Regions from separate parts of the Bradyrhizobium sediminis genome, predicted to be linked through region 2. Evidence: predicted binding sites of a transcription regulator. Region 2 holds the regulator's gene; each other region holds the start of a gene.
What was found. The regulator LexA, encoded in region 2, represses DNA repair genes until DNA is damaged. The targets are predictions, from matches to a motif close to TGTTCNNNNTGTGTTCNG.

Region 1 (10,558 bases), 2.0 Mb from region 2:
GATGGCGGAGACGCAGTCCGCACCCGCAGCGCTCAGGATCGCAAGCTATCCGGAACTGGTGGCGCTGGCCGGCGAGAAGCGCGATCTGTTGACAAAAGCCGCGCTGGAAGCCGATGTCCGCCTGGTCCGGATCGAGGACGGCCGGCTCGAACTGGCGCTGGAGCGCAGCGCGGCGCGGACCCTGATCAACGATCTCTCGCGCAAGCTGGAGCAATGGACCGGGCGGCGCTGGACCGTGATCGTGTCCAACGAGGCCGGACAGCCGACGCTGCGGTCGCAGAACGAGTTGCAGAAAAGCCAGCGCGAGCGCGCCGCGGAAGCCGATCCCAGGGTACAGGAGGTGCTGGCGCGATTCCCCGGCGCCAAGGTGGTCGAGGTCCGCCGGCTTGCCCCCGAGCCGCCGGAATCCGATGCTAGCGGAGAAGATCCCGCCGAGCGTCCCGACAGCGACGATTTCTAGGGCGTTTCGAGCGAAGCGGATAACGGTTCGCGTCAGGAAGACGCGCGTCAAAACAAACGAATGGAGCCTCGATTCTGATACAATCGAATCGGGGCTCTGGAATCTCAAAGGGAAGCATTCATGGCTGATTTCCTCGGCATGATGAAACAGGCAGCCCAGCTGCAATCGAAGATGCAGGCGATGCAGGAAGAGCTCGGCAATGTCGAGGTCGAGGGCGTTTCCGGCGGCGGGCTGGTCGCCGTGCGCATGACCGCGAAGATGCAGGTCAAGGCGGTCAGGATCGATCCCTCGCTGATGAAGGCGGACGAGCGCGAAATCCTCGAGGATCTGCTGGTGACCGCGCATAACGACGCGCAGCGCAAGGCGGAAGCCGCGATGCAGGAGAAGATGCAGGCGCTGACCGGCGGGCTCGGGCTGCCGCCCGGATTGGGTCTCGGCTAGCCGGCATGTCTTCCGCGGTTGCCGGTCCCGAAATCGAACGCCTGATCCAGCTGCTGGCGCGGCTGCCGGGGCTCGGCCCGCGTTCGGCGCGGCGCGCGGCGCTGCATCTGATCAAGAAACGCGAGGCGCTGATGACGCCGCTTGCGGGCGCGCTGCAGGTGGCGATCGACAAGATCCAGGTCTGCAAGACCTGCGGCAATATCGATACGCAAAATCCCTGCACGGTGTGCACCGATCCGCGGCGCGATCCCTCGATCATCGTCGTGGTCGCCGATGTCGCCGATCTCTGGGCGCTGGAACGCGCGCATGCCACCAACGGTTTCTATCACGTGCTCGGCGCGACGCTGTCGCCGCTCGATGGCGTCGGCCCGCAGGACCTCACCATCGACGCGCTGGTGGCGCGCGCCCACGACCCGCGGGTGACGGAAATCATTCTGGCGTTGAATGCGACCGTGGACGGCCAGACCACCGCGCATTACATCACCGACCTCCTGCAGGAGGCAAACGTCAAGGTGACGAGGCTGGCCCACGGCGTGCCGGTGGGCGGCGAACTCGATTATCTCGACGAAGGCACGCTGTCCGCAGCCATGCGGCAGCGTACGTTGTTCTAGCAATCAAGAGACGGAACTGATCGACATGACGAAACGACGATTCGCCGGACGCCTGGCTTTTGCGGCAATGATGGTGGCTCTCGCCGCTCCATCCGGCTGGGCACAGCAGGCGCAACCGGTGCCGAAGCCGGGCAAGCCGATCAAGGCCGGCGACGTGCTGTCGGGAGAGCTCAACGCCATGAAGGTCCGCGGGGCCAAGAAGGGCAAGCGCGTCGCCACCTACCAGCTCACCAGCGAACCGCGCCGGCTGCCGCCGCCGAACGGGCTCTGCAACCTCGAGACCGGCCCCGAGACGTTCCAGCTCGTCACCTCCAGCGACGCCCAGGCCGCGCAACTGAAGGGCTTCATCGGCAAGGAAATCTCGATCAAGGTCGACGAAGTCGCCTGCGCGCAGGACGCCGGGCAGATGAGCGAGGCCGTGGTGACGAAGTGGAGCGTGGTGACGAAGCATTGAGACAGGGCCGTCCGCACGAAGTCGTCGCCCACAAATACCGCTGTCATCGCCCGGCTTGACCGGGCGACCCAGTGCGCCGTGCTCTCTCGGTTCTATCGCAGCTGCTCTGGAATACCGGGTCCCCGCCTTCGCGGGGACGACAACTGAGGATGCTGACGCCGCGTTGCCAACTCGCCGCTTAAACCTTCACCGGCCCCAACTCGTCGAAATGCCCGCGCCGCTGCAGCCAGGCCAGCAGGATCAGGCTCGGCACCGCGACCACGACGCAGATCGCGAAGAACAGCGGCCAGCCGGTCGCCTTCGCCACATAGCCCGCGCCTGACGACAGATAGGTGCGTCCCACCGCGGCGAGCGCGGTAAGCAGCGCATACTGTGTAGCGGTGTGCAGCGGATTCTTGCACAGCGCCGACAGATAGGCGACGAAGATCACGGTGCCGATCGCGCTGGTGAAATTTTCCGCCGAGATCGCAAACGCCAGCGCCCATTGATTGACGCCGACATAGGCGAGCCAGGAGAACGACAGGTTGGCGATCGCCTGCAGCACGCCGCCGATCCACAGGCTGGCGGCCAGTGGATAGCGCCGCGCCACATAGCCGCCGGCGAAGCCGCCGATCAGGGTGGCGGCAAGGCCGACGCCTTTGACGATGGCGGCGTAGTCGTTGCGGGTGAAGCCGAGGTCGATCACGAACGGCGCGGTCATGGTGCCGGAAAACGCGTCGGTGAATTTGAACAGCACCACGAAGGCGAGCGCCGCCAACGCATCCTTTCGGACGAGAAATTCGGAGAACGCGCCTACCGCCGCATGCATCACGCGCGTGAATGCGCTGTCCGCGCTTGTGGCGGCTTCCGCGCGCGCCGATTGGCCGGGCTCGGTGGCGGCCAGCGCCGTGACGGTGCCGATCAGCACCAGCGCCGCCATCGCCACGTAGCCCCACATCCATGCCGAGCCGCGCGTCAGGCCGGTTGATTCGAACGCGCTCACCATGAACAGCGCGCCCGCGGTCGAGACCAGCATGCCGATGCGGTAGGCCGCGACATAGGAAGCCATGCCGGCGGCCTGTTCGCTCTCGGGCAGGCTCTCGACGCGAAACGCATCGACCACGATGTCCTGGGTCGAGGACATCGTCGCAACCAAAAGCGCACCGAGCGCCACGAACAGCGGCGAGCGCGCCGGGTCGGTCAGCGCCAGCAGCAGGATCGCGCCGATCAGCAACAGTTGCGAGAATACCAGCCAACCGCGCCTGCGGCCGAACGCACGCGTGAAAAACGGCACATGCAGCGCATCGACCAGCGGCGCCCACAGGAATTTCAGCGTGTAGGGCGTGCCGACCAGCGCGAACAGCCCGATGGTGCCGAGATCGACGCCGGACTCGCGCATCCATACCAGCAGCGTCGACCCCGACAGCGCCAGCGGCAGCCCGGAGGAAAAGCCGAGCAGCAGCACGATCAGGACCCGCCGCTGCAGGTATACCGCCCATCCTTCGCGCCAGGAGGCGCGGGGCGCGGAGCGGACGGATGGCGGTTTGGTGGCAGCTTCGGGTGTGGATGTCATGCCGCAGTGCTAGCAGATTCGCGCTTCTTCCCCTCTCCCCTTGTGGGAGAGGGGGCATAGGCGGTCTTCGACCGCCGTTCTTAGACAAGACGCCGATGCTTTGCATCGGCTATGGCGAAGCATCGCGGGCGGGTGAGGGGTCTGTCTCCGCGGATAGAGACCCCTCATCCGGTCCTCGCTTCGCGAGAACCACCTTCTCCCACAAGGGGAGAAGGGAAGGAAGAGCCGGGTAATGACAGTTGGTGTTATTCCCCCGCCTGCAGCTTGCGCGGCAATGGGAACAGCTCCGGCGCGACCGGCTTGACGATGCCTGCGGGCTCGGCAGGCGCTTCCGCCTTGCTGAAATCGAGTTCCTCGATCCGTCCCGCCCGTTTTTCGATCTTGTCGGCGGAGATCAGGATCTGGCGGACGTCCTCGTTGACGTCGCCGAAATGCTTTTGCAGCTTCAGCACGCGGTCGCGGAGGCGATTGAGATCGTCGCCGAGGTTGAGCACCTCGGTGCGGATCTGGTCGGCGGCGTCGCGCATCCGCGCGTCCTTGAGGATCTGCTGCATCACCTGGATCGCCAGCATCAGCAGCGACGGCGACACCAGCACGACGCGGGCGCGATAGGCCTTCTGGATCACGTCGTCGAAACCGTCGTGGATTTCGGCGTAGACCGATTCCGATGGCACGAACATCAGCGCGGTGTCCTGGGTCTCGCCGGCGATCAGGTATTTCTCGGCGATGTCGCTGACATGCTTCATCACGTCGGCGCGCAGCCGCTGCGTGGCGAATTTCCGTTCCTCGTCGCTGCGCGCGTCATGCAGCGCGGTCATGGCTTCCAGCGGGAACTTGGCGTCGATGCAGAGCGGCCGCTGATCGGGGAGGAACACCACGCAATCCGGCCGCTTGCCGGAGGAAAGCGTGTACTGGAATTCGTAAGCCCCCTTCGGCATGCCGTCCTGGACGATAGCTTCCATCCGGGCCTGGCCGAAGGCGCCGCGTGACTGCTTGTTGGCGAGCACGTCGCGCAGCGTCGTCACCTGCGAGGTCAGGTCGGTGAGATTTTTATGCGCATTGTCGATGATGCCGAGCCGCTCGTGCAGCACGCGCAGGGAATCCATGGTGTTGCGGGTGGTCTGTTCCATCGACTGGCCGACGCGATGGGTGACCGAATCGAGCCGCTCGCTGACCGCGCGCGCCATGTCGGCCTGGCGGCCGGCCAGCGCCTGGCCCATGGCGTCGACGCGACCGGTGGCCTCGCTCTGGGCGCGCAGCATTTCGCTGAGCCGCTCTTCCAGTTCGTCGGCCCGGATGGCCTGCGCCATCGCCAGTTCCGCGCCGCGCCTGCCCGACCGCGCGATCACGATGGCGATGGTGAGGAGCAGAGCCAGCGCCAGCGCGCCGAAGCCGATCAGCGCCTCGCCGGTGTGGACCGGCCAGTCGCCGATCGTGAGAAGAATCTCGTTCATGGCAGAACTTGTAGCCGATTCGCTCTTGAACGCGAACGAAGAGGGAACATTTAAGGTGAACTTCGGGTTAATTTTCGTGGTTAATATTTGGCTAATATTCGTGGCTAACCGTCGGTAAACCAGTTCCGCCGGCGCATTGACCCCGGCAAATCAGCAGCTTAAATCGCCCGCCAGGGCACTTAGAGAAATCATGGCACTCAGAGAAATCATCATCCTGCCGGACAAGCAGCTGCGGCTGATCTCCAGGCCCGTCGAGAAGGTCACGACGGAGATCCGCAAGCTCGCCGACGACATGTTCGAGACCATGTACGACGCGCCCGGCATCGGGCTCGCGGCGATCCAGGTCGCCCAGCCGCTGCGGCTGATCACCATGGACCTCGCCAAGAAAAGCGATGAGGGCGAGACCAAGCCGCTGCCGCGCGTCTTCATCAATCCGGAGATCCTGTCGTCGTCGGAAGAGATGTCGGTCTACGAGGAGGGCTGCCTGTCGATCCCTGACTATTACGAGGAAGTGGAGCGGCCGGCGCAGGTACGCATCCGCTTCACCGATCTCGACGGCAAGGTGCATGAGGAAGACGCCGAGGGCCTGTTCGCCACCTGCATCCAGCACGAGATCGATCACCTCAACGGCGTGCTGTTCGTGGACTATCTGTCGAAGCTGAAACGCGACCGCGTGCTGAAGAAGTTCACCAAGGCCGCGAAGAGGGCGGCGGAGTAGGGCCGCGATTCATCAGCCGTCATGCCCGGCCTAAAGCGCGAAGCGCGTCTTTGCGCCAGATGTGCCGGGCATCCACGTTCTTCTCGCCGCGCCAAAGACGTAGATGGCCGGGACAAGCCCGGCCATGACGGATAGCCTCAGGACAACTCTTTATGCCGCTCCGCTTGATCTTCATGGGCACGCCCGATTTCGCGGTGCCGACGTTGCTGGAACTGGTGGCCCATGGCCACGAGATAGCGGCCGTCTACACCCGCGCGGCGAAGCCCGCCGGGCGCGGCATGAAACTGCAGCCGACCCCGGTCGAGCAAGAAGCGCGGCGGCTCGGCATCCCCGTGTTGACGCCTGCGACCCTGAAGACACCGGAAGCGCTGGAGGAGTTTCGCGCGCACGACGCCGACGCGGCAGTGGTCGTCGCCTATGGCATGATCCTGCCGCAGGCCATTCTCGACGCCCCACCGCTTGGCTGCTTCAACCTGCATGCCTCGCTGCTGCCGCGTTGGCGCGGCGCGGCGCCGATCAACCGCGCCATCATGGCCGGCGATGCCGAGTCTGGCGTGATGGTGATGAAGATGGATGTCGGACTCGATACCGGCGACGTCGCGATGGCCGAGCGGCTGGCGATCACGGATGCGATGACCGCGGCCGACCTGCACGACGCGCTGGCGCCGCTCGGCGCTGATTTGATGGTGCGCGCGATGGGCGCGCTGGAACGCGGCAAATTGCAGCTGACCAGGCAAAGCGCCGACGGCGTCACCTACGCCGCCAAGGTCGAAAAGGCCGAGGCGCGGATCGACTGGAACCGGCCGGCACGCGACGTGCTGCGCCACATTCACGGGTTGTCGCCGTTTCCCGGCGCGTGGTGCGAATTGCCCATCGACGGCGAGCAGGTCCGCGTGAAAATCCTGCGCTGCGAACCGGCTGATGGTTCCGGCGAGCCGGGCGATCTGCTCGACGATCGCCTCGCGATAGCTTGCCGGGACGGCGCAATCCGGATTCTCGAGTTGCAGCGCGCCGGCAAGGCGCCGATGAAGGCGGACGTCTTCCTGCGCGGCACCCCGCTGCAGCCGCCGATGCGGCTGGTCTGATGCCCCGCTACAAGCTCATCATCGAATATGACGGCAGCCCGTTCTGCGGCTGGCAGCTGCAGGAAAACGGCGCGTCGGTGCAGGGCGCGCTGGAAGATGCGGTGAAAGCGATCTGCGGCGAGCAGGTGCGCGTGCACGGCGCCGGCCGCACCGACGCCGGGGTGCATGCACTGGGGCAGGTCGCGCATTGCGATATTGCCAAGCATTTCGTGCCGGGCCGTTTTCGCGACGGGCTGAATGCGCATTTGAGGCCGCATCCGATCGGCGTGCTGTCAGCGGAGGTCGTGCCCGATACGTTCGAGGCGCGGTTCTCGGCGAAGAAGCGCCATTACCTCTACCGGATATCGAACCGCCGCGCCAATCTCGCGCTCGATATCGGCAAGGTCTGGCGGCTGCCGCGGCCGCTCGACGCGGACGCGATGCATGAGGCCGCGCAGCTGCTGGTCGGCAAGTTCGACTTCACCACGTTTCGCGACACCGAATGCCAGGCCAAATCGCCGGAGAAGACGCTCGACCAGCTCGACGTGATCAGGGACGGCGACGCCGTCAACATCGTCACCTCGGCGCGCTCGTTCCTGCACAGCCAGGTGCGCTCGATGGTGGGATCGCTGGTCTGGGTCGGCGAGGGCCGCTGGAACGCCGAGGACCTGCAGAAAGCGCTCGACGCCCGCAGCCGCGCCGCCTGCGGCCCGGTCGCGCCGCCCGACGGACTCTATCTGGTGCGGGTAGACTACTAGGCGAAATACCGGTCCAGCACGCCGCGATAGATCCTCGTCAGCTTTTCCAGGTCGGCAACCGGCGTGCGCTCGTCGATTTGGTGCATGGTCTGGCCGACCAGGCCGAACTCGATCACAGGGCAATAGCTGGCGATGAAGCGCGCGTCCGAGGTGCCGCCGGAGGTGGAGAGTTCCGGCTTGCGGCCGGTGACTTCCTCGATCGCGGCGACCGCGAGATCGGTGAAGGGGCCGGGCTTGGTCACGAACACGTTGGAATTGGAGGGCTCCCACACGATCCGGGCGCGGATCCGGTTGCCGCAGGCTTTCGCCAGGCGCTCGTCGACCAGCTGCCGCAGCGTCTCCTGGGTGTGCAGATCGTTGAAGCGGATGTTGAACTTCGCCCGCGCCTGGCCGGGGATCACGTTGCCGGCCTTGTTGCCGACGTCGACGGAGGTGAATTCGAGGTTCGAGGCCTGGAACTGGGCGCTGCCGTGGTCGAGCGGCTCGTCGCTGAGCGCCACGATTAATCGCGAAATATCCGGTACCGGATTCGACGCGCGGTGCGGATAGGCGACGTGGCCCTGGATGCCATCGACGTAAAGCATGCCATGCAATGAGCCGCGGCGGCCGATCTTGATGCAGTCCCCCAGCACCTCGACATTGGAGGGTTCGCCGAGCACGCAATGGTCGAACTTCTCGCCGCGCGCCGCCACCCATTGCAGGAGCTTGATGGTGCCGTTGACGGAAATGTCTTCCTCGTCGCCGGTGATCAAAAACGAGATCGAGCCCTTTGGCTTGCCGCCATTCGCGGCGAGATATTCCAGCACCGCCGCGACGCTGCAGGCGATGCCGCCCTTCATGTCGACCGCGCCGCGCCCGTATAGCAGGCCGTCCTTGACCTCGCCCGAGAACGCGCCATGGCTCCAGGCGCTCTCATCGCCCGGCGGCACCACGTCGGTATGCCCGGCGAAGGTGATGTGCGGCGCGGAGTCGCCGATGCGGGCATAGAGATTGTCGATATCTGATGTGCCGGGTTCGCCGAAGGTGACGCGATGCACCGTAAAGCCGGCGGCCTTCAGGATGTTTTCGAGAACGCCGAGCGCGCCGGCATCAGCGGGGGTGACCGAGGGACAGCGGACCAGGTCGCGGGCGATGGAAAGGGCATCGGTCATGCCCTAGTCCCGCAGCAGCTCGTTGATGCTGGTCTTGGCGCGGGTGCGCTCGTCGACGCGCTTGACGATCACGGCGCAGGCGGTGGACGGGCCGGGCTGGCCGTTCTTCAGCGGGCGGGCCGGCAGGGTGCCGGGCACCACCACGGCATATTCCGGCACTTCGCCGATGAAGGTCTCGCCGGTTTCGCGGTCGACGATCTTGGTGGAGGCGCCGAGGAACACGCCCATCGCGAGCACCGCGCCCTTGCGCACGATCACGCCTTCGGCGACTTCCGAGCGCGCGCCGATGAAGCAATCGTCCTCGACGATCACGGGTTCGGCCTGCAGCGGCTCCAGCACGCCGCCGATGCCGACGCCGCCGGAAATGTGCACGCGCTTGCCGATCTGGGCGCAGGAGCCGACCGTGGACCAGGTGTCGATCATGGTCGATTCATCGACATAGGCGCCGAGATTGACGAAGGACGGCATCAGCACGACGTTGCGGGCGATGAAGGCCGAGCGGCGCACGATGGCGCCGGGGACCGCGCGAAAGCCGGCGTCGCGGAATCGGTTCTCGCCCCAGCCCTCGAATTTCGACGGCACCTTGTCCCACCACGCCGCCTTGCCGGGGCCGCCCGGAATCGCGCTCATGTCGTTGAGGCGGAACGACAGCAGCACCGCCTTTTTCAGCCACTGATTGACCTTCCACTTGCCGCTGGCCTCGCGCTCGGCAACACGCGCCTCGCCCTTGTCGAGCAGTTCGAGCGCATGGTCCACGGCCTCGCGGACTTCGCCCTTGGTCGACGTCGAAACGCCGTCGCGGGCTTCGAAGGCGGAGTTGACGGTGGATTCGAGGGAGGCGAGAGACATCGAGATTTCCTTGGGGAGCGCGCGGGGGGCAATCAGGGCGGCGATTTGGGAGGGCTTTTGTCGGGATTTGAGGGCGGAGAGTCAAGACTGAGTAGGCTGTCGTCCCGGCGAACGCCGGGACGACGAGTCGATGGAGTGATGGCTTACCGCGTCGCGCCCAGCTTCTCCAAAAACCCGGTTAGATCATCCGTGACATGATCGACGTGGGCGGCATCGCGGCCTTCGAGTTCCCAGTCTTCGCGCACCACGTCCTGGCTGCCGTCGGGCACCACCAGCACCGTGGTCATGCCGAGCTGGTGCGGCACCACGAGGTTGCGCGCCAGATCCTCGAACATCGTCGAGGTTTCGGGGGTGACCCCGTGATCCCTGAGGAACTTCCGATAGGTCTGCGGCGCCGGCTTCGGCTCCAGCTCGGCGGCGATGATGTCGAACACCGCCTCGAAATGTTCGCCGATGCCGAGCCGTGCCAGAACCGCGTCGGCATGGTCGGTCGAGCCGTTGGTCAGGATCAGCTTGCGCCCGGGAAGTCTGGCGATCGCAGCGCCCATTGCCGGATTCGGCTCCAGCGGCGAATGGTCTATTCGATGCACATAAGCGAGGTAGTCGTCGGCGTGCACGCCGTGCTCGGTCATCATGCCGCGCATGGTGGTGCCGTAGCGGCGGTAATAATCCTTCTGGATCACGCGGGCTTCTTCGGCGGATATCTTCAGCCAGGCGCTGACGAACTCGCCGATCCGGGCGTCGACCTGCTGCCACAGATTGACGTGATGCGGATACAGCGTGTTGTCGAGATCGAATACCCAGGTGTCGATATGGGTGAAGGGGCGGGGCGTTCTCATCGCTCTCTCACCTTGTCGACCCGGCGAGCGCCGGGACCCATGCCGCGGCGGTCGTGAGGGGCACGATGCCGGTTGGTTTTGGCTTGGGGCGATGTCAGCGACAATGACGCAATCCTGTGGTTATGGCTCCGCACGTGCGCGGGGACGACGAGACGTTCATCACGGCATCGCAAAGCGCAGGGTCTTGCCGCCGCCGCTCATGTCGAC
Region 2 (10,558 bases):
CCCAGCGGCTCGATGAACTTGTCGTCCCAGATGCCGAGATCGCCGAGCGTGCCGCAGCCGCGGCGCTCGACCTTGGTGGACTCGACGACGACGAGGCCCGCGCCACCGGCGGCGAACTTGCCGGCATTCATCAGGTGCCAGTCGGTCGGAAATCCCTTGATCGCGGAATACTGGTGCATCGGCGGCACCACGATACGGTTCTTCAGCTCGACGCCCCGGATGGTCAGCGGCGAAAACAGCAGCGTTTCGGTCATGAATGGTTTCCTCGTCTTCCGGACATCGTTACCCCGACGTGCTGGCCGGGCGGTCTTCTTCTGGGCGTGACGGTATACGCGCGGCACGGCGACAGCAAAGCCTTCATGAACCCGGATTCTTCCAGGACCGCCATTGCGAGCGCTGGCGAAGCAATCCGTCTCGCCGGTTGCGGTGCAAGGTTGCCATTCGGTCCCGGCGGGCGGATGCTGCCGGCTGTGGATCAATGGAGAGCACCATGAGCAAGCCCGGTCTCGACAATCGCCACCGCAACAAGGATGGCGAAATCAGCCACAAGCACGGCAACACCCCCATCAAGACGTTGCGCAAGATTTACGGACAGGGTTTCGCTGCCGGCTATCCGGAAGCCGAGGAACTCAGCGAGGTTCTCCTTCAACTGAACGAAACCTCACTGAGCCAGCTCCGCCGCGATCATGAGACCGGCCACCTGGAGCACAAGATCGCTAACGCTTCCAGGTAAGGCCGCTGTCCGGCACGATCGGCTTGTTTTGCAAAGAGCCAAGAAAGGACCAGGTCTGCGCCGCTATGCCGGCACCTGCACTTGAACGCCCGGGCCCGGCGTGATTATCTGTATCGAGTTCGGGCCAACGGCAACCGCCCGGTCAGCTGCGCGCAGCCAAGCGTTGTCTCGCTCCATCAGTGGAGATGAGACATGGTCGGCAGCTCGATGAGAACTCCCTCCGATATTCTTTGCTTGTATGGCGCCCGCGCGCTGCGCGGCTTCGGCGACGGTTTTGCGATCATCATCCTGCCGGTCTACCTCTCCGCGGCGGGCTTCAGCCCGCAGGCGATCGGGGTCGTCGCCTCTACCTCGCTGCTGGGAACGGCGGTCCTGACCCTGATCACCGGCTTCATCGCGCCGCGGTTTGAGCTGCGAAGTCTTTTCCTCGCCGGCGCCGGACTGATGGTCTTCACCGGCCTGATATTTCCGGCGGCGGAGACGCTGGCTCTGGTCCTGCTCATCGCCTTCATCGGCAGCATCAATCCGTCCGGCGGCGATCTCGGCATGCTGGTTCCGCTCGAGCATGCGCTGCTGACCAAGGAGACCGCCGACCGCGACCGCACCGCCATCTTTGCCCGCTACAGCCTGATCGGCTCCCTCACCGCGGCCGTCGGCTCGCTGGCGGCGGCCTTGCCTGAGACGCTGGTGTCCGGCGGCTGGTCGAGGCTCTCTGCGATCAAGCTGATGTTCTATCTGTACGCCGTGCTTGGATTGCTGGCGGCTTTGCTCTACCGGCGTCTGCCGCGCGACCACAGCCACGCGGCGGACGTTCCGAAGCCAGCACTCGGGCCATCCCGCAACATCGTCTACCGGCTCGCCGCCTTGTTCAGCATGGACGCCTTTGCCGGCGGCTTCGTGGTGCAGTCGCTGCTGGCGCTGTGGCTGTTTCAGCGTTTCAACCTGTCGCTGGAGGCGGCGAGCGTCTACTTCTTTTTCTCGAGCCTGCTCGGCGCCATGTCATTCCCGGTGGCGGCCTGGCTCGCCGGCCGCATCGGCCTCATCAACACCATGGTGTTCACGCACATCCCCTCCAGCCTCTGCCTGATCGCGGCGGCGTTTTCGTCCGACCTGACCGTGGTACTGGCGCTGCTGCTGGTTCGCTCGGCGCTGTCGCAGATGGACGTGCCGACGCGGTCATCCTACGTCATGGCCGTGGTGACCCCCGCCGAGCGCACCGCGGCGGCAAGCGTCACCGCAGTGCCGCGCAGCCTCGCCTCCTCGATCAGCCCCGCCATCGCCGGCTTCATGCTGGCCGGTCCGTTCTCCGGCCTGCCGCTGGTGGTGTGCGGAGTCTTGAAGATCGGCTACGACCTGGCCCTGCTGCGGATGTTCCGCCACACCAAACCGCCGGAAGAGGTTTTGCGATCGGATTGAAGGCTTTGCAGGGCTTCAAGCGCTTATCACCGTTGCCCGCTTCGTTCGTTTTTCGTACACCGCCTCCATGAGCCCGCCTCTCCTCACCCCCGGCGCCGCCGACGTGCTGCTGTTCGATCTCGGCCGCGTCGTGCTCGATATCGATTTCAACAAGGCGCTCACCTGCTGGGCCGGTCACGCTGGCTGCGCGCCTGCCGAGATCGCCGCGCGCTTTGTCCGCGAGGAATCCTACCGGCGTCATGAGGTCGGCAAGATCGACGATGCCGCGTATTTTGAAAGCCTGCGCCAATCGCTCGGCATCGGGCTTTCCGACCGGCAACTGCTGGAAGGCTGGAATGCGATTTTCGTCGGCGAAATGCCCGGCATCGCAGCGCTGCTGGCCCGCGCCGCAAAGCGTCTGCCGCTCTATGCCTTCTCCAACACCAACAACGCCCATGTCGATTATTTTCCGGTCGCCTATGCCGACGTGCTCGGCCATTTCCGGGAAATGTTTCTGTCCTCCGCGATCGGGCTGCGGAAACCCGACGCTGACGCCTATGACCATGTGGTGAAGGCGATCGGCGTGCCGGCCTCACGCATCGTGTTCTTCGACGATCTGGCCGATAATATCGAGGGCGCGCGGGCGCGGGGCCTGATCGGGGTTCACGTGAGGTCGACCGATGACGTGGCGAAGGCGCTGGCGGAGCTCGGGATTTAAGCTATGAGACCGTCATTGCGAGCGCAGCGAAGCAATCCATGGAGCAGCAAGCTGGATTGCTTCGTCGCATGCGCTCCCTTGCGCAAACGCTTCGCGTTTGTCGCAGGCAATGACGTCAAAGTGGGAGTTTCACCGTGGCACTGATGCCCGTCGCCGACGCCCTCGCCGCGGTTCTCGCCGGCGTCGAGCCGCTGCCGGAGGAAATGGTCGCGCTGGATGCGGCCTACCACCGAGTGCTGGCGCGCGACGTCGCGGCGTTGCGGACCCAGCCGCCGCAGGCGATGTCGGCGATGGACGGTTATGCGGTGCGCGCCGCCGACGCCTCTCATGTGGCGGCGCGGCTCAAGGTGATCGGCGAGGTCGCGGCCGGCCGCCCGTTCGAAAGGACGGTCGGCGCGGGCGAGGCGGTGCGGATTTTTACCGGCGGCGTGATCCCTGCGGGCGCCGACGCCGTCATCATCCAGGAAGATACCGTCGTCGAGGACGGCGGCATCACGATCACGGAAGCCGCGCGGCCCGGGCGGCATATCCGCCCGGCCGGCATCGACTTTCGCGAGGGCGACGTGTTGTTGCCGCGCGGAACCCGCCTCACCGACCGCGATCTCTCGCTGGCCGCGGGCATGAACCACCCGGAGTTGGCCGTGCATCGCCGGCCGAAAGTGGCGATGCTCGCCACCGGCGACGAGCTTGTGATGCCAGGCTCGATCCCCGGCCCCGGACAGATCGTCTATTCCAATGGCTACGCGCTGCGGGCGCTGGCCCGGGGTGCAGGCGCCGAGACCGTCGATCTCGGCATCGCCGCCGACACCGTCGAGGCCACCACGTCAGGCATCCGCCGCGCCCGCGACAGCGGCGCCGACATCCTCGTCACCATGGGCGGCGCATCGGTCGGCGACCACGACCTGGTCAAGCGCTCGCTGGAGGCCGAGGGCGTCGCCATGGCGTTCTGGCGGATCGCGATGCGGCCGGGCAAGCCGATGATGCACGGGCGGCTCGGCGCGATGCGGGTGATCGGCCTGCCCGGCAATCCCGTGTCGTCCTATGTCTGCGGCTTCCTGTTCCTGGCGCCGCTGATTCGCGCGCTGTCCGGCCGGTCGGCCGTCCACCACGTCAGCGAAACGGCTTTGCTCGGGTCCGACGTCGCCGCCAACGACATGCGCGAGGACTATCTTCGCGCGCGTCTCGAGCGGCGCGCCGACGGCGTCCTGATCGCCACTCCGGTCAACCATCAGGACAGCTCGCTGCTCGGAAATCTCGCTGCGGCAGCGGCGCTCGTGATGCGCCGCCCGTTTGCGCCTGCCGCTGCCGCTGGCACGCCCTGCGAGATCCTGCGGCTTCCGGACTGACCCCAAAACCACCTGTCCCAACAAATCCTGCTGCGTTGACGATAAATTAAGTGGTTGCGGAACACATATGGAACATATAGTGTCTGTTCATGATTTGTTTCGAGTATTGGTGCCAGCTAATCGAAGTTCTGGAGTCTTTGATTCCCTGAACGCCTCGATTCCCGGAAAACGCCTCTCGGAATCGAATGACACCGTCAAACTGGGGATTGGTCGAGATGCTCACGCGCAAACAATATGAACTCCTGCGATTCATCAGCGAACGCCTGAAGGAATCCGGCGTTCCGCCTTCCTTCGACGAGATGAAGGACGCGCTGGATTTGCGCTCGAAGTCGGGAATCCATCGCCTCATCACCGCTCTGGAAGAGCGCGGCTTCATTCGCCGGCTGCCCAATCGCGCCCGCGCGATCGAGGTCATCAAGCTGCCCGAGATTTCAGGCGCCGGCGCCGGCAACGGCCGCCGCGGTTTCACGCCCAGCGTGATCGAAGGCACGCTCGGCAAGGTGCGTTCCAGCAGTGCCGGTTCCGAGAGTGACGGCGAGCGTCCGGTCGCGGTTCCCGTCATGGGCCGCATCGCCGCAGGCACGCCGATCGAAGCGCTGCAGACCCGCAGTCACACCATCAGCGTGCCGCCGGACATGCTCGGCTCCGGCGAGCATTACGCGCTCGAGGTGCGCGGCGATTCCATGGTGGACGCCGGCATTCTCGACGGCGACATGGCACTGATCCAGCGCAACGACAGTGCCGACACCGGCGACATCGTGGTGGCGTTGATCGACGAGGAGGAAGCAACCCTGAAGCGCTTCCGCCGCCGCGGCGCGTCGATCGCGCTGGAGCCGGCCAACACCTCCTACGAAGTCCGCATCCTGCCGCCGAACCGGGTCAGGATTCAGGGCAAGCTGATCGGACTGTACCGGAAGTACTGATCCGCCCCGGATCGGTCGTTCCCAGGCAGGGAAACCGCGGCAGTCCAATGGCGGCCGCGGTGAATGCATCTGTCGCGCGCGCGGCGAAGCTATTTCCGCCAAATCCTCAAACGCATTTGTGATCGAACTCGCCGTCGAGAGCCGTAGAATTGCCCACAATCAGGCATATTTTGATTGCCGTCCACTCTGATAGAGGCCTGCGCCTCTCAAGGGGCGCGGGTTGGCTATCTCGAATGAGGAGCGATCCGATGTGTGACTATAGTCTCCACGCCGTAGCGTCACGCCCCGCCAAAGTCGGAGAGACGCTGACGACCACGACATTCCGCGGCACCTCGACGCGCGGCTTCGCCTCGGAAGCCGAGCCCGAGGTGGCGGTCTGCATCCTTCCCGGAACCGAACTGGCGTTCGCTGACAACGTCAAATACGACAACGGGTGGATCTGGACCAAGGCCCTCAATTTCCGGGTTGGAAAATTCGGCGCGGTCGAGCCGAACGTCCCGCAGCGCCACCATGACTCGATCGAATTTCCGGATGGAAGCAGTGTGCTGGTGACGCAGCTCTGCGAAGGTCAGCACGCCACTGTGCTGCAATTGCCTGTTGCGCAGCAGGTGACGGCGCAGGAACGACCGGCAGCCGCGACGCCAACAGCGGCGGCGATCTCCGCCTGAATGGCCATGTAGATAACCCTGCCGGTCCAGGCCGGCAGGGCCGCTCGCGAAGGGGACGCTGTTGGCGGTTCGCAAGGTGACATGGCAAAAAGCCGGGCGGGTGACGGAGCCCGGCCGGTACATGTTCACGTTCGGCTGGCTCACCGTTGCGGCGGAGGATCTTGTCATCTGGCAGCAGTTCCCGGATGCGTCTTTCACGCTGGTCAAAATGACGACTACGGACGACGTCGACGAGTTTCATCTCGGCGCCTTCGAACTGCCGGAAAATCCGCAATCCAGCGGTGAAAGCTGACTTGATCAGCGACTTGGCGATTGACTGGCCTCACCGCCTCAGTCGTCCGCCTGCAGGTCGGCTTCCGACGGCGTCGCGTCCGCCGGCTTCGCGATGGCCGGGCGCACCAGGCTGGTCCCGTCCTCCGCATCGCCCGCCACCGCTGGCGACCACGGCCGATCGACGCCTTTCGGCCTGACCGCATCGACCGCAAATCCGTCGCGGGTTCGCCGCAGCGCCAGCGCGCCCTGCCGGCGCAGGCGATCCTGGTCGACCACGAGCGCGCCGCAGCCCGGCGATGCCGGCCGCGCCGTGACCAGCAGCGCCGCGCGCTCGCAATCGTCCGCCAGCGCCTCGGGCCGCAACGCCAGCGCGACCAAGCCGCCATCGGCCAGTTGCGCCACGCAGCCGGCCTGGTCGCATGATACGCCTTCGGCGAGCGAGGAATCCGTAAGGACGCGGCCGTCGGCGTCGGCCGCCAGCCATTCCCGCAGCAGAAAAGCCTCCTTGGCGCTTCGGATCAGATGCAGGCGTCCGTCCCTGCCGCGGACGCCGATATTGTGGCCGTCGGCGGAAATCAGGATATCCGGCTGCGGCCGGACCAGAGCCCATGCCACCGCCAGCACCACCAGGGTTGCGCCCGCCCAGCGCAGCGGCGTGCGCAGCAGCCCCATCAGGATGATGCCGAGGCTGGCCGCGACCAGCGGCCCGGTCCCGAATGCCGCGATGCGGCCGATCGCGCCCGGCAGTGCGGCGACCCATTGCGCCACCGTGATCATCCAGTCGATGCCCCAGCCCATGACCTGCCAGAACACGCCGTCGAAGCCGAAGGGCATCGCGACCATGCCGAGCAGGCCCGCCGGCATCACCACAGCCGACACCACCGGCATCGCCGCGAGATTGGCGATGACGCCAAAGGGTGTCACCCGGTGAAAGTGAAAGGCGGCATAGGGCATGGTCGCGAGCCCCGCCACCAGCGAGGCCAGCGCCAGCATCGCGACCTCCCGCCCGCCCCACAGCGCCGCCCGCGCGGTGGCCGAATTGTCGGGCGCGGCGAACAGAGCGGGCATGCCGATCTGCACCAGCGCCACCAGCCCGAGCGTCGCCGCGAACGACATCTGGAAGCTCGGATGCACCAGCGCTTCCGGCGCGATCGTGAGCACGATCATCGCCGCCACCGCCAGCGTGCGGAAGGTCACGGCGCGGCGGTCGACCATGATAGCGATCAGCACCACCGCGGTCATGAAGAACGAGCGCTGGGTGGCGACCTCGGCACCGGACAGCAAGAGATAGAACGCGGCGGCAGCGAGCGCCGCGGCCGCCGACCATTTCTTGATCGGAGAGCCGACGGTGAGTTGCGGGATCAGCGCCAGCAGCGCGCGGACCGCGAAGAACACCACGCCGGCGACCACAGCCATGTGATAGCCCGAGATCGACAGCACATGGCCGAGCCCGGAGATGAACATCGCATCGTTGACGGGCGGCGAGATGGCGTCGCGGCGTCCGGTCAGAAGCGCGGTCGCGATCGCGCGGCGGTCGCCCTCCAGCGTAGTCCGGATCCGGGCGTCGATCGCATCGCGCAAGCCCTGCATCAAGGCAGCGTAGCGCAGCGACAAGCCGCCGCTGTCGGGCGGCTGCGCGGACTTGATGGCGCCCATCACGAAACCGGAGGCGCCGATGCCGGCGAAATACATGTCGCGGCCGAAATCGTAGGAACCCGGCCGCAACGGCGCGAGCGGCGGCTGCAGCCGGGCCTTCAATTCGACAAAGCTGCCGACCGCAGGCGCTGTGCCCTTGCGCACCGACAGCCGCACGCGTTGCAGTGTCGTGGCGCCGCGCGGGCTCTCCATCCTGGTCACGCGCAGCACGAACCGGTCGGTGCGTTCGCGGATGTCGCGGGTCTCGACGAAGCCCGACAGCGACACCGAATACATCGGCCTCGCCAATATGCCATGCGCGACCCGCGCGGTTTTCCAGGTCGCGACCGCAAAGCCGGCGGCGACAGCGGCGATCATCACGGCGACGGGAAATAGCTTGTGCCGCCGCAGCAGGAATGCCGCGAGGCAGAACCCGGCCGCCGCGGCCGCCGCGACCGACAGAACCGGCTCGCGGTCGGCGGCAAAATAGAAGGCAATCCCGGCGCCGAAGGCGACCGGCACCCACGGCAGCAAGCGGCCGGCGCCGGCTTCGGCGGCGAGCCACGCCCGCAGTTTTGCGACCAGGGCCGGCCATGCATCGAGGCCCGATGGCGCGAGGCCGCCGGCCTGCGCCGCCCCGCGCGGCGGCCAGGTGCCGGCAAATCCCTGCGTCCGGCCTGGAGACCTGCCCCGCTCTGCCATCGGGTACTACACCCTGCGATCCCTTGGAGATCGTCAGGCTACCGGAAGCTGTTGCCGGGCGGCTAGCGGAACGGATGGAGAATTCCGTTAACTATTACTAACGGGGCAAGGGATAGGATTCCCGAATCAATCGGGGCTCGGCCATGCCACACCGGATCATGCTTTCCGTTCTTGCCGTTTTTGCCGCTTTCGCGCTCGCCGTCAGCGCGATGACCGCCGATGCCGCCGATCTGCCGACCCAGAGCCGGCTTGGCGCGATCTTTGCGGAGCCTCCGCCCCCTGTGGTCGTTTACCGGACGGCTGAATATGTGGCGCCGATCATTCCCTACAATCAGCTGCCCAATCCGCCGTGGAACCGGGGCATCTATAACTACGGCTCGTCGTGGTCGTTCTATTACCCGGGCCCCTATTACGGCGGGCCCTATTATTGGGACGGCGCGCGCCTGCCCTATGTCTGCGGCTTCTACGGTTATTGCTGACGATCCCGGCCGCTTGAATGAGCCCTGCCGCTAGAGCAGCGGCACTTGCGACGAAACGTGATGGCTGAGGATTTTCCAATAGCCGTCTTCGCGCACGATCACCCAGGTGATCTTGACCGACAGGGTCGCCTCGCCTTCTTCGACGACGAAGGACGCGGTGCCCGCCATGTTGATCAGATCGGAGCCGACCGGCGCGGCCACGATATCCGTGAATTGAACGGCGGGCGCGCGCCATCGCGGCAGCGCGTTGAAGTAGGCCGCGACACCCTCCCTGCCGCGATACAGCGACGGGTTCGAACCGAAGAACAAAGCATTGCTTGAATAGAGCGACGCGAGCGCGTCGACGTCGAGCCTGCTGAAATTCGCCGACCATTGTTCGATGATGACAGACACGATGTCGTCGGCGGTGCTTCGCATCGGTCGATCCCGTCAACAGAGCCGCCTCAGCCCTTAGCCCCGACTTCCTTTGCAAAGGTATCGCGCAGGCCGATGGTCCGGTTGAAGACCAGACGATCCGGCGTCGAATCCGCATCGCGCGTGAAATAGCCCTGCCGCTCGAACTGCATCACCTCCGACGAGTTGCTGGCCGCGATCGCGGGCTCGATCCGCGCATCGCTCAGGACCTCCAGCGACTGCGGGTTGAGATCTCCGGCGAAGTTGGCCGCATCCGGATTGGGCTTCGAAAACAGCTGGTTGTAGATGCGGATTTCGGCCGGCAGCGACTGCTTGGCCGGCAGCCAGTGCATGGTGGCCTTGACCTTGCGCCCGTCGGGCGCGTTGCCACCTTTGGTGGCGGGATCGTAGCTGCAGCGCAGCTCGACGACCTCGCCGGCCGCGTCCTTGATCACGCCCGTGCACTTGATGAAATAGGCGTAGCGCAGCCGCACTTCCATGCCCGGCGACAGCCGGAAGAATTTCTTCGGCGGATTTTCCATGAAATCGTCGCGCTCGATATAGAGCTCGCGGCCGAACGCGATCTTTCGCGTGCCGGCGGCCGGATCGTCCGGATGGTTCTGCGCCTCGAGTTCTTCGCTCGCACCTTCCGGATAATTCTCGATCACGACTTTCAGCGGCCGCAGCACCGCCATCCGCCGCAGCGAGCTCTTGTTGAGAAGCTCGCGGATGCAGAATTCCAGCATGCCGACGTCGACCACGCTGTTGGCTTTCGCAACCCCGATGCGCTTGACGAATTCGCGGATCGCCGCCGGCGGCACCCCGCGCCGTTTCAGCCCGGCAATGGTCGGCATGCGCGGATCGTCCCAGCCTGCGACGTGGCCGCCGCGCACCAGCTCAGTCAGCACCCGCTTCGAAAGCAGCGTGTAGGTCAGGTTAAGCCGCGCGAACTCGTATTGATGCGGCTTCGATGGCACCGGCAGCTTGTCGAGCAGCCATTCGTAGAGCGGCCGGTGATCCTCGAATTCCAGCGTGCAGATCGAATGGGTGATGCCCTCGATCGCGTCGGACTGCCCGTGCGCATAGTCGTAGCTCGGATAGATCGACCAGGCATCGCCGGTGCGCGGATGGGTGGCGTGCAGGATGCGGTAGAGCACGGGATCGCGCAGGTTGATATTGCCCGCGGACATGTCGATCTTGGCGCGCAGCACCCGCGCGCCGTTCGGGAATTCGCCTGATTTCATGCGGCGAAACAGATCGAGGTTCTCCTCGACCGGTCGGTCGCGGAACGGC
Region 3 (10,558 bases), 1.5 Mb from region 2:
GCGAAGACGCGCGGAGCCTGTCATCGGGCCGCGCTACGCGCGGACCCGTTGGCGCTTTGGCCCGGGCACGCCCGATTTCGTCAAAATGATTTTGAACGCGGCGCTAGGAAATCACGAGGTTGACCGCCTTCGGGCCCTTGCCCTTCTTGTCCGGCTCGACCTCGAAGGTGATGCGCTGTCCTTCGGTCAGATCCTTCAACCCGGCCCGCTCCACTGCGGTGATGTGCACGAATACATCGCGTCCGCCGTCATCGGGCTTGATGAAGCCATAGCCACGTTCCCCGTTGAAGAACTTGACCGTACCCGTCATGGCCATCGGGAAACTCCTCCCCCGCATTGCTCCCGCCGCTGGGCGCGTCCCGCGCGCAACGGCCCGACCGGACATTCGCTGCCGGAGAGCTTGGCCACTTGCGGATTAGGCCGTCACGCCGATCCGTCTTGGCATTCTACGAGGCCTTGTCACTCCGCCGCTCCCATATGCGAAAGCGGAACGTAAGCCAGTCCCTGTAGGAGCGAGCATAATATAGTTCCCGGCAAATTGCCTACCGTTCTGATCGGACTATTGCGGGTGGCCGTCCGCCGCAGCCCCGGGGGCCTCGGGCTTACTACGGTTTGGGTACCTCCAGCCGGAAGCGGCCGGCGCCGCCCTGGCCGAGCGGCTTTTCCAACTCGGGAAGGATCGCCTTCAACTCGCCCATCAGCGTCCATGGCGGGTTGACCATCAACAGGCCGGTCGAGGTCAGGCCGCCGCCCGCGACCTGCGGCGCCACGCTGAATTCCAGCCGCAGGCATTTTCCCGGCGGGGCGGTAGAAGCGGCCACCCCGGCGACATGCCGCGCCAGCTCATCGGTGGCGCGCCGGCTTTTCACCGGATACCACAGCAGGTAGCTGCCGGTCGGCCACTTCGCGAAGGCCCCGGCGAAGCCGTCGGCCAGCCGTTCGAACTCGTCCTTTGCCTCGAAGGGCGGGTCGATCAAGATCAGCCCGCGCCGCTCCTTCGGCGGCACGAAGGCCGGCAGCGCCATCCAGCCGTCGAGGTCGACCACCCGGGCCTGGGTGTCGCGCCGCAGCGCCTCGATCAGGCGCTTGCGCGCCTTCGGTTCGACCTCGCAGGCGGTCAGCCGATCCTGCGGCCGCAGCAGCGCCCGCGCGATCAGCGGCGAGCCGGGATAGGCCACGAGGTCACGCTGCGGGTTGAACGCCCTGACGATGTCGAGATAGGGCTTGATCAGCGGCGCGGTCGTTTCCGAGAACCGCGCCTGCATGATGCGCGCAATTCCCGTGGTCCACTCGCCGCCGCGGCGCGCTTCCTCGGAGGTGAGATCGTAGACCCCGGCGCCGGCATGGGTGTCGATGACGCGAAACGCGGCCGGCTTTTCCTGCAGATAGGTCAGCATCCGCACCAGCACGATGTGCTTGATGACGTCGGCGAACGAGCCGGCATGAAAGGCGTGACGGTAGTTCATGGGGGAAAACCTGGCGCCCGCTGAGAGGAGATGCAGGCGTCTTCTACGCGTCATGGCCGGGCTTGTCCCGGCCATCCACACCTTTGGCTGACAAGACCAAAGAAGAAGACGTGGATGCCCGGGTCGCAGACAAGTTTACGCAGTCTGCGCAAGGCAGACTACTATGGCCGGGCATGACGGTTGAAAATCAGCCGCCCCGCATCGGCGGCATCACCACCTCGTCGCGGCGGCAGGCGCGGCGATCGGTCTCCTCGCAGGCGCGGAACTGCAGGTCCTTGCTCATGCAGATGCGCACCTCGCTGAGCCGCTTCTTGCCGCAGACCACCGCAATCGCCGAAGCGCTCAGGCCCGGATTGACCTTGATGAAGGCTTCCTCGACCTCGGCCGGTGCCAGGGTCTTCTCGGCGGCCAATTCGAGATATTCCGGCGGGATCTTCACCGCGGCCCGGGCCTTGCGGATGGTCTCGAAATAGGCCCGCGCGCCGAGCCCGGAGCAGGTGCCGTGCTTGTCCCATTCGGCAAAGATCAGCCCGGGCGCCGGCATCACATCCAGCATCGACCTCATGATATTGCGATCGAGCCGCGGCGACGGCCGCAGGCAGTAGTTGGGAAAGCCGCGCTCATATTGCGGCCACAACCCGTGGACCACGAAGGCGTAGGGCCGGCCGCACTGGATTTGCTGCGAACGCCCGCTGTTGCCGCGCTCGGCCGCTTCCTCGCAGTAGGAGGGCGACCAGGACAGCGACAGCACGTAGAAATCGAACTCGCCGGGGGCATTCTGACGGCGATCCTGCGCCGAAGCCGGTCCCGCGATGCCGATCGCGGCGGCCACGGCGAACAGGCCCAATGAGATCAATGCCTGCGAAATCCAAATCCGCGAAGGACGAAACATGGCGACGCTCCCATACCCGAAACCGCCCGGGAGCCTAGCAGGCGATCGGAACATTTCAAGAACAAAATAAGGAAGGACGGCTTCGAGGCTGTTCGCGAAGGTCAGGTTGGCCCGGAAAGGGCGCCCGACTCAGGGCTTGGCGGCCTTGCAGCTGGGATTATAGGCCCAGTTGCGGTCGAGCCCGGTGACGCACCATTCGACGCCCTGGCCGAAGCCGGCAAAGCCGCCGTCTTCGATGATCGAGTAGTGCACCTGCCGCATCTTGCCGTCGCTCAGCATCACGTCGGCGCTGCAATAGCGGCGCGGAATGTTGTCGGACTGCCAGGGCCGGAACGCGGTTTCATGGACCTGGCCGTAGGCGGTGATCCGCAGCGACGAGTTCCAGTAGGTGCTTTCCTTCTCCCAGAACTGGTTGGTGATGGTACCAAGTGCGGCAGTGCATTCCTTGACCCGTCCGTCGTAGCGCGGCCCGAACAGTCCGAAATTCAGCTCCAGCGGATTGGCGGCTTCGGCCGCCTGGCCAAACGACAACAGTCCCAGCATGACGCCGAACGCGGTGCCGAGAGCGGGTCGTTTCAGGGATGTGAAGAAGTCGCGCATGGGCTATCCGCCGGATGTTCCAACGCCTGGGACGGTGCCGCGAAGCCCGCACGAGGTCAAGTGCAACGCGGCAACACCTGCCGATTAGTGCGCCTTCGGCCGTTACCCGTTCTTTTCATGGCGGCCGATGCGCCTTAAGGTGTCTTCCAGCCAAATGGAGTCTGCGATGCGAAAGTTCGGGGCCGCGAGCCTGGTTGCCATGTGCGGGATTGCCATGTGCGGGATGCTGGCGTGCGCGCCGGCGCAGGCCCAATGGGTGCCGCCGATCAAGGGCAACGACACCGGCGGTATCGTTGCCTATTCGCTGGCGTCGCAGATGGATGTTCGCGCGCGGGCGATCGACCACTGCGCCTTTTACGGCAAGGTGGTGAAATTCCTCGCCGTGCAGCCTGATGAGGGCGGCTACATCTCCTTCGCCTGCCGCTGGTTGCCATATGGCGCGGCCGGAGGGCCGGTGCGCGCCAACTACTGAACCGGACTACCGATCTGACAAAACCTGCCGGGGAGCGCGGAGCATGACGCGACAGCTGCTTGCCTTCTGTCTGGGCTCCTGCCTGCTGGCCGCACTGCCGGCGTTCGAGGCGCGCGCGGCGGAATTGCCGGTGCGCAAGGCGGGCCTGTGGGAGATGAAGACGTTGCGGACCGGCTCGCCGATGCCGGAGATGACGATCCAGCACTGCACCGACGCGGCCACCGACAAGGAAATGAGTTCGTCGTTCTCGCCGGCGTCGAAGGAGATGTGTTCGAAGCAGGACATCCAGAAGACCGCGACCGGCTATGTCACCGATTCCGTCTGTAGCGTCGCCGGCGTGACGATCACCTCGCATGCCGAGATATCGGGCGACTTCAATTCCGCCTACACCGTCAAGTCCACCTCGCATACCGATCGCGGTCCCGCCGCCGTGCCGCGCGATTCGACCGCGACGATCGAGGCGAAGTGGCTGGGCGCCTGCAAGCCCGACCAGAAGCCCGGCGACATCGTGATGCCCGGCGGCATCAAGATGAACATCACGGACATGGAAAAGCTGAAGGGCATGATCCCGAAGCAGCTGCCGAAATAATCCGGAACTGACTCCCCGCAAGCGGGGAGAAGGAGAAGAGGACTAAACCGGCACCCGCACCGTGGCGCGTAACCCGCCCAGCGGGCTGTCGCCGAGGGTGATGTCGCCGCCATGCGAGCGCGCTATGTCGCGGGCGATCGCCAGCCCCAAGCCGGTGCCGCCCTCGTCCTGGTTGCGGGCGTCGTCGAGCCGCAGGAACGGCTTGAACACCTCCTCGCGCATGTCAGGTGGAATGCCCGGCCCGTCGTCGTCGATCGTCACGGTGAGATAACGGTGGTCGCGATGGCCGGTGATCGCGATCGTCCTGGCGTGCCTTGCCGCGTTGGAGACAAGGTTGGCGAGGCAGCGCTTGAACGACGCCGGCTTCACCGTCACCACAGGCAGGCCGTGAAACGATACCGTCGCGGTGTGGCCGTTGCGCTCGGCGTCGCTGCGCAATTCCTCCAGCGCCATCGCCATGTCGGTCGGTTGCGCGTGTTCGCCGCTGTCGCCGCGCGCGAACGCCAGATAGGCCTCCAGCATGCCGGACATCTCGTCGACATCCTTGCGCATGCCATCGACCTCGGGACTGTCGCCGATCAGCGCCAGCTCCAGTTTGAAGCGGGTCAGGATGGTGCGCAGGTCGTGGCTGACGCCGGCCAGCATCGCGGTGCGCTGTTCAATCGAGCGCTCGACGCGCGCTTTCATTTCCAGGAAGGCGTGCGCCGCGCGGCGCACTTCGCGCGCGCCGCGGGGCCGGAAGTTCGGCGCCTCGCGGCCCTTGCCGAAACTTTCGGCGGCATCCGCCAGCCGCAGGATCGGCTTGATCTGGTTGCGCAGGAACAAGACCATGACGATCAGCAGGATCGACGAGGTCCCCAGCATCCAGAAGATGAAGATCTCCGAATTTGACGCATAGGCGGCGCTGCGCTGCGCAAAGATCCGCATCACCGCGTCGTCGAGCTGAATGCGGATTTCTACCAGGTTGGAGCGGCCGACGGTGTCGATCCAGAACGGCTTTGCGATCTGCCGGCCGAGCTGTACCGACAGCGTCTGGTCGAGCAGCGAGAAGAACGGTTTTGGGCCGGGCGGCGGCATGTCGCCGACCGGGAGGAAATCGACCACCAGCCCGAGCCGTTGCTGGGCGATGCGCCGCAGCTGCGCGCGGTCCTTGTCCTGCGGATAGACCTTGTAGACATCGATCAGCGTGGCGACATCGGCCACGACGGCGGCGGAGAGCCGCCGCGTCACCGTGTTCCAGTGCCGCTCCATGAACACGAACGCCACCACCGACTGCAGCACCACCATCGGCACGATCATGATCAGCAGCGCGCGGGCGTAGAGCCCGGTCGGCATCCAGCTCTTGAACGCGTTGCCCATCCAGCCATTGGCCGCGGAGACGCGCCGCGAAGCGGTGCGGATCAGCGTCAGGCCGGTGTCGAGCGTGCTCATCGGGCTGGTTTCACTGCAAAGGGCTCAAGGGGAAGCGACCAGGCGATAGCCGACGCCGCGCACCGCCTGCAGGAACAGGGGATTGGCCGGATCCTTTTCGATCTTGCGCCTGAGACGGTTGATCTGCACGTCGACCGCGCGCTCGTTGACGGAGCCGTCGCCGGTGAGCGCGCTGCGCGGCACGGTCTCGCCCGGGGCGCTGGCGAGAATGCGCAGCATCTCGCGTTCGCGATCGGTGAGATGGACGATCTCCTCGCCCTGGCGCAGTTCGCCGCGGTCGAGGTGGTAGACGTAGGGTCCGAACGCGACCTGCTCCAGCGTTTCCACCGGCGGCGGCGCGGTGCGCTTGAGGATATTGCCGATCCGCAGGACCAGCTCGCGCGGCTCGAACGGCTTGGCGACGTAATCGTCGGCGCCGATCTGCAGGCCCTCGATGCGGGCTTCCGCCTCGTGGCGCGCCGTCAGCATGATGATCGGCACCGAGGACGAGGTGCGGATGAAGCGGGCGAGATCGAACCCGGTTTCGCCGGGCATCATCACGTCGAGGATCAACAGGTCGAAATGCAGGCCGAGCAGCTTGGCGCGGGCGTCGCTGGCGCTCATCGCCGTGGTGACGCGGTAGCCTTCGCCGCAGAGGAAGCGCGACAACAGATCGCGGATGCGGCGGTCGTCGTCGACCAGCAACAGATGCGGGGCGTCGTCAGCCGGTTTCGGCGGTGTCCGCGCGAGGGTGGCAGCCTGGATCACGCCTGGTCCTTTGCAATTGCGTTGCCGGTGCCGAGAATCGTCGCCAGCACCTTGTCGGGATCGTCGCGATCGATCATCGCGCGCAGGAATTTGCGGACCTCATCGGCGGCCTCGGGCGTGACGTCCCGCAGCGCGCGGTTGATGCGGTCGGTCTGCAATCCCGCGAGCTTGCCGACCAGCGCCTCGCCCTTGGCGGTGGCGTAAAGCAGGCGCTGCCGCCGGTCGTTGTTGCCGGTCCGCTGCACGATATAGCCTTCGTCGAGCAGCTGCTTGAGAACCCGCCCCAGCGACTGCTTGGTGATGCGCAGCACGTCGAGGAGATCGGCGACCTTGAGCCCGGGATAGCGGTGGACAAAGTGAAGCACCCGGTGATGCGCCCGCCCGAAACCGAACGCCTCCAATTCGTGATCGGCGTCGCCGACGAAATCCCGGTAGGCGAAGAACAATAGCTCGATGATATCCCAGCGCAAATCGGCGTGGCCCGGGGCGGGGGACCGCGCTTCGCCGGCCCTCGAATCAGGGTCGGTAGAGGATGCTGAGAAATTTATGTCAGCCATATTGACGTATCTTGGGTTCAATGTTACAAAACTGTCAGCCGCGACGAAATATTAAGTCGTATCGTGCGCGGTACAGTTCCAAGGGGCCGGACAAGGCCTGAAGTGGCGGTCGAGTGCGAACAAGGCCGTGAATTGTTGACCGTACGATTGTCGAGCGGCATTTCGGCAAACATACTGGACTTCCGCATTCCACAAAAGCATGTCCTAAGGACGTGCCGGCGGGGAGCCGGCCGCAAGGCCGGCCAGCTCGAGGCCAGGCGTCACTAACAGCGCCACGGCGCAGACGCGAGACCAGCGTCAATCCGGGAGAGAGCCCATGGGAGTTTCGTTTGAGCAGGCCCGGAGAGCCAGGCCGACGCCAGAAATAGCGTCGGTTCCGACAGCGGGAAACGAGGGAATGAGTTTGAAGTTCGAAATCCATCCTGCGACGAATCCGGCGTCCGAGAAGGAGCGCGCGGCAAAGCTCGCGGACCCGGGCTTTGGCCGGGTTTTCACCGATCACATGGCTGTGGTCCGCTACAATCGCGCGAAGGGCTGGCATGACGCGTGCGTCGAAGCACGTGCGCATTTCCCGCTCGATCCGGCCGTAGCCGTCGTGCACTATGCGCAGGAGATTTTCGAAGGCCTCAAGGCCTACAAGCGCGACGACGGCGGCGTGAACCTGTTCCGCCCCGACGCCAATGCCCGGCGCTTCCGGAGTTCGGCTGAGCGCATGGCGATGGCGCTGCTGCCCGAACCTGTGTTCATCGAAGCGGTCGAGCAGCTCGTGCGCATCGACCGCGCCTGGATCCCAGGCGGCGAGGGCAGTCTCTACCTGCGGCCCTTCATGATCGCGAGTGAAGTCTTCCTCGGTGTGAAGCCTTCCGAGGAATACATCTTCGCCGTCATCGCCTCGCCGGTCGGGTCCTATTTCAAGGGCGGACCTGCGCCGGTGTCGATCTGGGTGTCGGAGAACTACACGCGCGCCGCGATCGGCGGCACCGGCGCCGTCAAATGCGGCGGCAATTACGCCGCGAGCCTGCGCGCGCAGGCCGAGGCCATCGATCACGGCTGCGATCAGGTGGTTTTCCTCGATGCGGTCGAGCGCCGCTACATCGAGGAACTCGGCGGCATGAACGTCTTCTTCGTGTTCGACGACGGTTCGCTGCTGACGCCGCCGCTCGGCACGATCCTGCCGGGCATCACCCGCGATTCGATTATCGCGCTCGCGAAGGATTCCGGCACGCGCGTGCGCGAGGAGGCCTACACGATCGAGCAGTGGCGCGCTGATGCCGCCAGCGGCAAGCTGAAAGAGGCCTTCGCCTGCGGCACAGCGGCTGTCATCTCGCCGATCGGCAAGGTGTGTTCCGCGAGCGGCGATTTTCTCATCAGCGGCGGCGCGGCCGGCCCCGTCGCCATGGGGCTGCGCAAGCAGCTGGTCGACATCCAGTACGGTCGCGCGGCCGATCCGCACAACTGGATCAGAAAGGTGCTGTGACGGGCGGTTTCCTTCTCCCTCTCCCGCTCGGGGGAGGGCCGGCCTGAGCTTTCTACCCCTCTCCCCTTGTGGGAGAGGGTGCCCCTCTCCGCGGACGCAAACCCCTCATCCGTCGCGGACTGCGCATACCCGATGCGAAGCATCGGCGTCTTCCCTGAGGAACGGCGGCCGAAGGCCGCCTATGGCCACCTTCTCCCACAAGGGAAGAAGGGAAGAAGCCACGGTTGCCGCATCGCGCCTCGGCTGGTACCAACCCGCCCATGGCCGAAAAACCCAAAAAACCCCAGAAATTGAGAGCCCGCCTGCCCCGGGGGCTCGCCGATCGCGGCCCTGCCGAGATGGCAGCGACGCGGGCGATGCTCGCCAAGATCCGCGACGTCTATGAGCGCTACGGCTTCGAGCCGGTGGAAACCCCGGCGATGGAGTTCACCGACGCGCTCGGCAAATTCCTGCCCGACCAGGACCGCCCGAACGAGGGCGTGTTCTCGTTCCAGGACGACGACGAACAATGGATCTCGCTCCGCTACGACCTGACCGCGCCGCTGGCGCGCTACGTCGCCGAGAATTTTGATTCGCTGCCGAAACCCTATCGCAGCTACCGCGAGGGCTACGTCTATCGCAACGAGAAGCCTGGCCCCGGCCGCTTCCGCCAGTTCATGCAGTTCGACGCCGACACGGTGGGCAGCGCATCTCCGGCGGCCGACGCCGAAATGTGCATGATGGCCGCCGACACCATGGAAGCGCTCGGCATTCCCCGCGGCAGCTATGTGGTGCGGGTGAACAACCGCAAGGTGCTCGACGGCGTGATGGAGTCGATCGGGCTCGGCGGCGACGAGCATGCGGGGCGGCGGCTGATCGTGCTGCGCGCCGTCGACAAGCTCGACAAGTTTCCGATCGCGGAAGTGGAAAAGCTGCTCGGCCCCGGGCGATGGGACGGAGGCGAGGAAGGCAAGGGTGACTTCACCAAGGGCGCTGGCCTGAGTGAGTCCGATGCACACGCGATCGCGACCTGCTTCGGCGATCCGGGCAAGGCGGAAGATACCGCTTTTCGTTATCTGTTCGAGTCGGAGACGGTTCAGAAGGCGCGCGCGGAACTGACCGATATTTCGAATCTCATCGTCGCCTCGGGCTACGGTCCGGATCGTATCCGCATCGATCCCTCCGTGGTCCGCGGTCTCGAATATTACACCGGCCCGGTCTACGAGGCCGAACTCACGCTCGACACCCGCGACGAAAAAGGCCGTCCCGTTCGCTTCGGTTCGGTCGGCGGCGGCGGCCGTTATGATGGCCTCGTCTCGCGCTTTCGCGGCGAGCCGGTGCCGGCGACCGGCTTTTCCATCGGGGTGTCGCGGCTGCAGGCCGCGCTCACCATGCTGGGCAAGCTCGACACCGCGCCGGAGTTCGGCCCGGTGGTCGTCACCGTGTTCGACCGCGACCGCGTCGCCGATTACCAGAAGATGGCTGCAACGCTGCGCAACGCCGGCATCCGCGCCGAGCTCTATCTCGGCAACCCCAAGAACATGGGCAACCAGCTCAAATATGCCGACCGGCGCAACTCGCCTTGCGTGATCATCCAGGGCTCGGACGAGAAGGCGCGCGACGAGGTGCAGATCAAGGATCTGATCGAGGGCGCCAAGGCGGCCGCCGCGATCGCCTCCAACCAGGAATGGCGCGAGACCCGCCCGGCGCAGTTTTCCTGCGCCGAAGGCGACATCGTCGCCAGGGTGCGCGAAGTGCTGGCGCGGCACGAGGTGAAGTGGGGAAACTGATTTCGTCATACGCGGGCTTGACCCGCGTATCCATCTTCCAAATGATGGATTGCCGGGTCATAGGCGAGCGGAAGCGACGCCGTCCTTCGGACGGCTATGCCCGGCAATGACGGTCTGGCGAATAGCAAAAACAAAGGGAGAGACAACAAATGCCTGAGATCACCGTGAGCATGGCCGCCGGCCGCACCGACGAACAGAAGGCCGGCATGATGCGCGACATCACCCAGGCGCTGGTGAAGAACCTCGGCGTCGACGCCGACGCCGTCGTGATCCAGATCAACGAAGCCCCGCTGGCCCACAAGATGAAGGGCGGCAAGACCTTCGTCGAGCGCGCGGCTGCTGCGAAGAAGTAGGGCTGTCTCTCTCTTCCTTCTCCCCTTGTGGGAGAAGGTGGCTCGCATCGCTAGATGCGAGCCGGATGAGGGGTCTCTATCCGCGGAGACAGACCCCTCACCCGTCTTCGCTTCGCGAAGCCACCCTCTCCCACAAGGGGAGAGGGGGAAGGAAAGTTCCCCCATGGATGCACGCGACATCATCAGGATCGGCATGAGCGCCGAG

Region 1: KMZ68_RS24370 (DNA recombination protein RmuC) is a predicted target of LexA. The motif match lies at 5,004-5,021, and genes of this name have one in related genera.
Region 3: KMZ68_RS21890 (ribonuclease T2 family protein) is a predicted target of LexA. The motif match lies at 2,405-2,422, and genes of this name have one in related genera.

Annotation. Positions count from the first base shown of each region.
Region 1 covers NZ_CP076135.1:5,109,281-5,119,838, reverse strand. Annotated here, with positions in the region: gene KMZ68_RS24395 (DNA polymerase III subunit gamma/tau) at 1-460, shown strand, start outside; gene KMZ68_RS24390 (YbaB/EbfC family nucleoid-associated protein) at 581-901, shown strand; gene recR (recombination mediator RecR) at 907-1,512, shown strand; gene KMZ68_RS24380 (hypothetical protein) at 1,538-1,966, shown strand; gene KMZ68_RS24375 (AmpG family muropeptide MFS transporter) at 2,145-3,518, opposite strand; gene KMZ68_RS24370 (DNA recombination protein RmuC) at 3,764-4,972, opposite strand; gene def (peptide deformylase) at 5,163-5,690, shown strand; gene fmt (methionyl-tRNA formyltransferase) at 5,843-6,775, shown strand; gene truA (tRNA pseudouridine(38-40) synthase TruA) at 6,775-7,512, shown strand; gene dapE (succinyl-diaminopimelate desuccinylase) at 7,509-8,663, opposite strand; gene dapD (2,3,4,5-tetrahydropyridine-2,6-dicarboxylate N-succinyltransferase) at 8,667-9,512, opposite strand; gene KMZ68_RS24340 (pyrimidine 5'-nucleotidase) at 9,656-10,351, opposite strand; gene KMZ68_RS24335 (DUF1036 domain-containing protein) at 10,511-10,558, opposite strand, start outside.
Region 2 covers NZ_CP076135.1:3,095,562-3,106,119, forward strand. Annotated here, with positions in the region: gene KMZ68_RS14745 (NADH:flavin oxidoreductase/NADH oxidase) at 1-254, opposite strand, end outside; gene KMZ68_RS14750 (hypothetical protein) at 491-733, shown strand; gene KMZ68_RS14755 (MFS transporter) at 926-2,149, shown strand; gene KMZ68_RS14760 (HAD-IA family hydrolase) at 2,217-2,846, shown strand; gene KMZ68_RS14765 (molybdopterin molybdotransferase MoeA) at 2,981-4,192, shown strand; gene lexA (transcriptional repressor LexA) at 4,408-5,115, shown strand; gene KMZ68_RS14775 (hypothetical protein) at 5,364-5,783, shown strand; gene KMZ68_RS14780 (hypothetical protein) at 5,845-6,075, shown strand; gene KMZ68_RS14785 (ComEC/Rec2 family competence protein) at 6,114-8,393, opposite strand; gene KMZ68_RS14790 (hypothetical protein) at 8,537-8,872, shown strand; gene KMZ68_RS14795 (YybH family protein) at 8,903-9,289, opposite strand; gene KMZ68_RS14800 (glutamine--tRNA ligase/YqeY domain fusion protein) at 9,316-10,558, opposite strand, start outside.
Region 3 covers NZ_CP076135.1:4,582,814-4,593,371, reverse strand. Annotated here, with positions in the region: gene KMZ68_RS21900 (cold-shock protein) at 104-316, opposite strand; gene KMZ68_RS21895 (23S rRNA (adenine(2030)-N(6))-methyltransferase RlmJ) at 606-1,466, opposite strand; gene KMZ68_RS21890 (ribonuclease T2 family protein) at 1,654-2,358, opposite strand; gene KMZ68_RS21885 (hypothetical protein) at 2,488-2,958, opposite strand; gene KMZ68_RS21880 (hypothetical protein) at 3,125-3,430, shown strand; gene KMZ68_RS21875 (DUF3617 domain-containing protein) at 3,474-4,019, shown strand; gene KMZ68_RS21870 (ATP-binding protein) at 4,062-5,450, opposite strand; gene KMZ68_RS21865 (response regulator) at 5,475-6,197, opposite strand; gene KMZ68_RS21860 (MarR family winged helix-turn-helix transcriptional regulator) at 6,194-6,754, opposite strand; gene KMZ68_RS21855 (branched-chain amino acid aminotransferase) at 7,152-8,231, shown strand; gene hisS (histidine--tRNA ligase) at 8,492-10,000, shown strand; gene KMZ68_RS21845 (tautomerase family protein) at 10,150-10,353, shown strand; gene KMZ68_RS21840 (thioesterase family protein) at 10,517-10,558, shown strand, end outside.